One region of the Rhizobium sp. MHM7A genome, then DNA from elsewhere that is predicted to be linked to it. Evidence: predicted binding sites of a transcription regulator. Region 1 holds the regulator's gene; each other region holds the start of a gene.

Region 1 (2,270 bases):
CCTGCGGCTGGCCGCTGCGGTCGCACGCTTTTTCAGCGGCGTTTTCCTGACTTCGCTGATCGGCGGCTTTTCCACGGCGCTGTTTTCGATCGAGCATTTTCATCGCCTGACGGCCTATGGTCTCCCGGCAAACCTCGCGACCATGCCGATCATCTCCTTCATCGTCATGCCGGCCGGGTTGTTGGCGATGCTGCTCATGCCTTTCGGGCTTGATATATTGCCTTGGAAGGTGGTCGGATTCGGCCTCGATCTGGTGATCGTGGTGGCAAAGACGATATCCGGTTGGGGCGGGAATATCGGCGTCGGTCGATTGCCCAGCTGGTATTTCACGCTGGCCGTGGCAGGTTTCCTGCTGATGACCTTGCTGCGGACGCGGCTGCGCCATGTCGGCACCGCTCTCATCGCCGTCTCGACGCTTGCAGTAGTGGTTCTGCCGGCATCCCGGCCGCCGGATCTGGTGATTTCGGAAGACGGCGCGCTCGTCGCGGTCGTCACGCCGGCAGCAATGGCCTCCAATCGCGAAAGGCCGCCGGATTTCATCTTCGATCAGTGGCAGAGGGCGCTCGTTCTGACGGTGCATAATCCGCCGACGATGCTGGATAGTCCTGCGAGCCCGGAGGATAAGGAGAGGCGCCTCAGGCTTTCCCGCGAGCAGCAGAACGAAGCGAAGATCGCGATGCAGGCGGCCGCGGCCGGCGCTGAGGCGGAAAGCTTTTCCTGCCTCAGGAAAGCCTGGTGCATAGCCAAGCTTGCAAACGGTCATATCGTGACCGTCATCGAAAATGCCGCCTATCTCGGCCCTGCTTGCGATGCCGGCGATATTGTCGTAACGTCGGTACGCCTGCGCTTCGCCAGCTGCCGCTCGGGTGCGGCGCTGTTTACCGGCGAAACGCTGCGCAGGACCGGTTCGGTCGAATTGCGTTTCACTGAGAGCGGCCTCGAGGTCGCGACGGCCTTCGATGCATTATCGCGGCCATGGATGCGCCACCGCGCCTATGATTGGCGCAGCAACAGTTTTACCGATTCCGGCCCGTCCAGCGTCAGTGATAGCGGCGGATGAGGCCGACCAGCTTGCCCTGCACCTTGACGCGGTCGGGTCCGAAGATGCGGGTCTCATAGGCCGGGTTGGCGGCTTCCAGGGCGATCGATGCGCCCTTGCGGCGGAAACGCTTCAGCGTTGCTTCCTCGTCGTCGACGAGGGCAACGACGATATCGCCGGGACTTGCAGTGCTGCCGTTACGGATGATCACCGTATCGCCGTCGAAGATGCCGGCGTCGATCATCGAATCGCCCTTGACCTCCAGCGCGTAGTGCTCACCGGAGCCAAGCATATCGGCGGGAACGACGATGTCGTGCGTGTTGTTCTGGATCGCCGAAATCGGAACGCCGGCGGCGATACGTCCCATGACCGGCACGGAGACGGAGTTGCCGTTGTCTGCGACCGCCTTTGCCGCAGCAGGGGCGGCGACCGGCTGGGGCTTGCCGAGGCTGCCCTCGATAACGCTCGGCGAAAAACCGCGGCGCGGTTGAAGACTGGGGCTATAGGCCTCTGGAAGCTTGATCACTTCGAGCGCTCGGGCGCGGTTCGGTAGGCGGCGAATGAAGCCGCGTTCCTCTAGCGCCGTGATCAGGCGGTGGATGCCTGATTTCGAGGCGAGGTCCAGAGCATCCTTCATTTCGTCGAAAGAGGGAGGAACGCCGGATTCCTTCATGCGCTCATGAATGAAAAGGAGAAGCTCCTGTTGTTTGCGCGTGAGCATCGACGTCAGACCCCGTGATTGAAACAAATCCAGAACAGACACTATATGTTCCATATGTGTTCTGCAAGTAGCTAAATTTCCGTAAAACTTCCCGTCAACTCGTTGAGATTTTTATTTTCATTCGCCGGATTTGGCGCGCAAGCCTTGAATTGACCGCGTGCCGTCGCACATCTCATGCCATTTCAGGGAGAGGGACATTATGAAAGACCATTCCGCCAAGCCGCACCCGCTGGATCATGTCGTGTTGCCTGTCGTCAATATAGACCTGGCGCGCGAGAGGCTCGGGAAACTCGGCTTCACCGTTGCCGCCGATGCGCGCCACCCCTTCGGCACGGAGAATGCCTGCGTATTCTTTGCCGACAAGACCTATCTGGAGCCGCTCGGTGTAGCGAGCGTCGAGGAGAGCGAGCTATCGGCGCGGCAGGGTAACGTCTTTACCGCCCACAACCAGGCCTTTCGCTTCCGCTGCGGCGAGGAAGGGCTTTCGGCGATAGCCTTCGGCACCGGGGA
Region 2 (2,270 bases), on a different contig from region 1:
CACTCAGCATGGGACCTCCATTAAGGTTATGCCGCAGGCTCTAAGCCGTATAACCATCGAGATGGCCACGGCGTTCCTAAGAATCAATAGTTTCGTAGGTATATTCGACGCCGACCGGCGGTTTGTAGCAATGCACAAAATTGTGCATGCACCGGTAATTTTTTTACTCCACGAAACTGTTTCTCATTGTAGTTGAGAAAAGGGTCATTGCGATATCAGCACATTTAGCGACGTGACATGAATGTCAAAAAGGTGTGCAATGGCGCCCGTGATTCGAGCTGTGGAAAATCGGCCTTGGCCGCCAGTGAGAGCAAGCCGGCTCTCAGAGCGGAGCAGCCAGCGCGCTCCCACAGGATGGAACGGGGCGAACGTCACCATCCGCCCGGTATAATTCGTTCATGCGCTTCTCGGGCTTTTAGCCGTTGAACGCCTTCTCCAGCTCAGCCACATCAATCTTGACCATGCCGAGCATGACTTCGGTGACGCGCCTTGCCCGCTCGCGATCTTCATCGGCGATCATCTCGGAGAGAGCGCGTGGCACGATCTGCCAGGAAAGACCCCAGCGATCCTTCAGCCAGCCGCAGGCCTCCGGCGTGCCACCATTGGCGAGGAAGGCATCCCATATCCGGTCGATCTCCGCCTGGCTTTCCAGAAGGATGGCGATCGAAAAGGAATGGTTGAAGCTGTCGAGCGGACCGGCCTTCATCGCCAGAAACGCCTGGCCGCCAAGCGTGAACTCGATCAGCTCGACGCTGCCGGGAGGACCGCTGGGCGTTTCCGCCGGAAGTATGGTGGTGCGGCCAATGCTGGAATCCGGAATGATCGACACGTAGAATTCGACGGCTTCGCGCGCCTGCTCCGCGAACCAGAGATTTGAAATGACCTTCGCCATAGACAGCCTCCTTGTTGGCTAGGATCCCGGACTCCCATCCGATGCTTCAAGGACGTCTGGTCGGCGCCGGTTCCGACAGGCTGGAATCGGATTTTTTGCCGCTCACCCGCACAAGACAGCAGCCGCACCCACGGCGGCCTGCCGCCCGCATCCGTCTGCAATAGCGGTGATTCCAGAATGAAAGCAGAACATCTTTTCTGGTCTTTCCTTCCCGAATCACTACATTACGCGCCATGAGCAATAGTTTCGACGATATTCCCTTCTTCGACGAAGAACCGGGCGACGTGGCGCGCAAGCCGCAGCCGTTTGTCGCGGCTGCCGGAAGACCCGCCGCCGGCGGCGGTATTGCCGCCCGCGCCATGGCGGCACGCGACGGCGGTAAGCGGCCGGATTATCTCGCGGGCCTCAATCCCGAGCAGACGGAAGCAGTCGAAACACTTGAAGGCCCGGTCCTCGTGCTCGCCGGCGCCGGCACCGGCAAGACGCGCGTGCTGACGACACGGATCGCCCATATTCTCAATACCGGCCGCGCCTTCCCTTCACAGATCCTCGCCGTCACCTTTACCAACAAGGCCGCGCGCGAGATGAAGGAGCGCATCGCCCTGCTCGTCGGCGGCGCCGTCGAAGGCATGCCATGGCTCGGCACCTTCCATTCGATCGGCGTCAAACTGCTGCGCCGCCATGCCGAGCTGGTCGGCCTCAGCTCCGATTTCACCATCCTCGACACCGATGACGTCGTCCGTCTGATCAAGCAGCTGATCCAGGCCGAGGGCCTCGACGACAAGCGCTGGCCGGCCAAGCAGTTCGCCGGCATGATCGACACTTGGAAGAACAAGGGCCTCGGCCCCGCCGATATTCCCGAAGGCGACGCCCGCGCCTTCGCCAATGGCCGCGGCCGCGATCTCTATTTCGCCTATCAGGCGCGCTTGTCGACGCTCAACGCTTGCGATTTCGGCGACCTGCTGATGCATCCGATCGCGATCTTTCGCAAGAATCCGGACCTCCTGAGGGAATATCACGGCCGCTTCCGTTATATCCTTGTCGACGAATATCAGGATACAAACACCGCCCAATATATGTGGCTGAGGTTGCTGGCCCAGCGCAATAAGGGCGAGCCGCAGAATGTCTGCTGCGTGGGCGACGACGACCAGTCGATCTATGGTTGGCGCGGCGCTGAGGTCGACAATATTCTTCGCTTCGAGAAGGATTTTCCCGGCGCTAAGGTGATCAAGCTCGAGCGCAACTACCGCTCGACCGAACATATCCTGGGTGCCGCCGCCCACCTGATCGCCCATAATGAAGGTCGTTTGGGCAAGACATTGTTCACCGATCGCGCCGACCCGGACGACGTCAAGGTGCAGGTCCACGCCTCCTGGGA
Region 3 (2,270 bases), on a different contig from region 1:
ACGGGAATATCATGCTGCTTGGCCCACTTGATGAAGTCGGAAACGATCAGGAAGTAACCCGGGAAGCGCATGCGCTCGATAACGCTGAGTTCGAACTCGAGGCGCTCGCGGTAATCCTTTTCCTCGTAACCCGGCGACATTCCGAGCGTGGCAAGCCGCATGTCCAGCCCTTCCACCGCCTGGCGGCGCAATTCGCCCGCCTCGGCGCGTTCGGCCTCCTCGGCATCGTCGGTGGCGCCAGTGAAGCGCGGCAGGATCGGCTTTCGCGTCTTCAACACGAAGGAGCAGCGCTTGGCGATCTCGATCGTGTTATCGAGCGCTTCCGGCAGGTCGGCAAAGAGCTTGGCCATCTCGGCCCGGCTCTTTAGGTAGTGATCCGGCGTCAGGCGAAAACGGCTGTCGTCGGAGACGATGGCGTTATGCGCAACCGCCATCAGCGCATCATGGGCGTCGTAATCGTCGCGAGCCGGAAAGAAGGCTTCGTTGGTGGCGACGAGCGGCAGGTCATGCGTGTAAGCAAGCCTGACGATCTTCTGCTCGTGCCGCTTGTCGTAGGTGCCGTGCCGCTGCAGCTCGACATAGAGTCTGTCGCCGAACAGACGCTTCAGCGTGAGCAGCCGGGCTTCCGCCTGAGCGGGATGGCCTTCCCTGAAAGCCGCGTCAACCGGCCCAGTCAGGGCGCCGGTCAAGGCGATCAGCCCTTCCGTGCCTGCCTCTTCCAGCCAGGAGGCTCTGATATGAATGGCCTGGTTGCTATCACCGCCGAGATAGGCGCGGCTGACGAGATCAACCAGCCTTTCGTAACCGGCGTCCGTCGCCGCAAGAAGAACGATCGACGGCAGCTTGATCAGTGCCTGCTGACCGCCGCGCTTTTCACTTTCCAATCCGTCTTCCATGTCGATCGAGACCTGGCAGCCGATGATCGGCTGCAGGCCCTCGTCCATTGCCTTCTGGGAGAATTCAAGGGCGACAAAGAGATTGTTGGTGTCGGTGATGGCGATCGCCGGCTGGCTGTCGCCGGTCGCCTTGTAGAGGATCTTCTTCAGAGGCAAGGCGCCCTCAAGCAGCGAATAGGCGGAGTGGACCCTCAGGTGGATGAAACCCGGCTCGCCACCGGTCGCCTCACCAATTGAACCCTTTTGCGTCTCCGCCATGATATGCCTTTCAATCAGCCGAAATGAATCGGACGCATTGTCGGCATTGAGGGCGATGATGTCCAGAAGAAGACCGGCGTGCGAACCGCATGACTGCCATGCGATCCCCCGAAAACTTTAAATCGCGATGACGATAAGCGAGAAGCTGGCAACGAACATTGCGATGGAGGTGAATGCTGCGATATCACGGATCATGTCAGTCATCTGGCTCTCCTTTACTCGTTATGTATTCAATTTGTTCCATGTATGTTCCCATGTCAACAGGAATCTTTTCCTCCCCGCTTGCCTTTGAAGAAATGCCGCTTGCGAGCCGCGAATCGAACCTCGCATCGCGCCAGTCTTGACATGTTCTCCAACCGGCCCTGCATCGCCTGGACGAACCGGTCGGGCCAACGCATCCTGTGCCTGATGCCTGCCTCTGGCTTCTAGCAATGCGAACCCTTTTGTTTTTCTTATGTTCTCAGCATTCTGCTATATCGGCATCAGGTGAGGCAGGGAGGAAGATGATAATGCTCGACACCGCTATGCTGAACGACTTCATCGTAGAGGCTAAGGCCGCGACCTATATCGGCGGGGGTGTGCCTCGCCCGCCCTGCCGGCCGGGCGCTCACGATATTGGCTATGAACGCGGCGACTGGTCATATCTCGACAGTTACGTCGGCGGCACCGATTTCGCCGGACAGGAAGTGGTGTGGTTTGCCGGCGAACCCGTCTGGGCGATGAATTATTTCGGCTGCGTCGTCGCGGCCGATCTCATCGATGGCAGTGCCGCCGGAACTGTGATCAAGGCGGCGCTGTCGGCGATGTATGGGGAGGGCCGCTTTCTCGGCGGAATGGAATTCGATCATCCGTTCGGCCGCTATATCGACCGCAGCGAAGGCGGCTGCGACCGATTCAGCGGCCATGAATGCATCATGGTCGGCGGCCGGAAGGCTTATGTGCTCGGTTACCGCGGCGGGCTTGTCATCCCGTAATCGAATTAGAAGTCGACAACCTTGCCATCGGAGATCGTGACGCGCCGATCCATGCGTCCGGCCAGTTCATGGTTGTGAGTGGCGATGAGGGCCGCGAGGCCGGACTGGCGCACCAGCGCCTCGAGCGCGTCGAAGACGTAAC

The links. The regulator LexA, encoded in region 1, represses DNA repair genes until DNA is damaged. The targets are predictions, from matches to a motif close to TGTTCNNNNTGTGTTCNG.
Region 2: a site for LexA is predicted at 1,066-1,083, ahead of FFR93_RS10575 (UvrD-helicase domain-containing protein). Genes of this name have one in related genera too.
Region 3: a site for LexA is predicted at 1,391-1,408, ahead of dnaE (DNA polymerase III subunit alpha). Genes of this name have one in related genera too.

What each region holds. Positions count from the first base shown of each region.
Region 1 covers NZ_VCHT01000004.1:240,502-242,771, forward strand. Annotated here, with positions in the region: gene FFR93_RS17425 (ComEC/Rec2 family competence protein) at 1-1,060, shown strand, start outside; gene lexA (transcriptional repressor LexA) at 1,041-1,760, opposite strand; gene FFR93_RS17435 (VOC family protein) at 1,960-2,270, shown strand, end outside.
Region 2 covers NZ_VCHT01000002.1:490,846-493,115, reverse strand. Annotated here, with positions in the region: gene FFR93_RS10585 (PrkA family serine protein kinase) at 1-10, opposite strand, end outside; gene FFR93_RS10580 (VOC family protein) at 416-892, opposite strand; gene FFR93_RS10575 (UvrD-helicase domain-containing protein) at 1,126-2,270, shown strand, end outside.
Region 3 covers NZ_VCHT01000008.1:255,534-257,803, reverse strand. Annotated here, with positions in the region: gene dnaE (DNA polymerase III subunit alpha) at 1-1,154, opposite strand, end outside; gene FFR93_RS24985 (DUF5680 domain-containing protein) at 1,664-2,128, shown strand; gene FFR93_RS24980 (ABC transporter ATP-binding protein) at 2,134-2,270, opposite strand, start outside.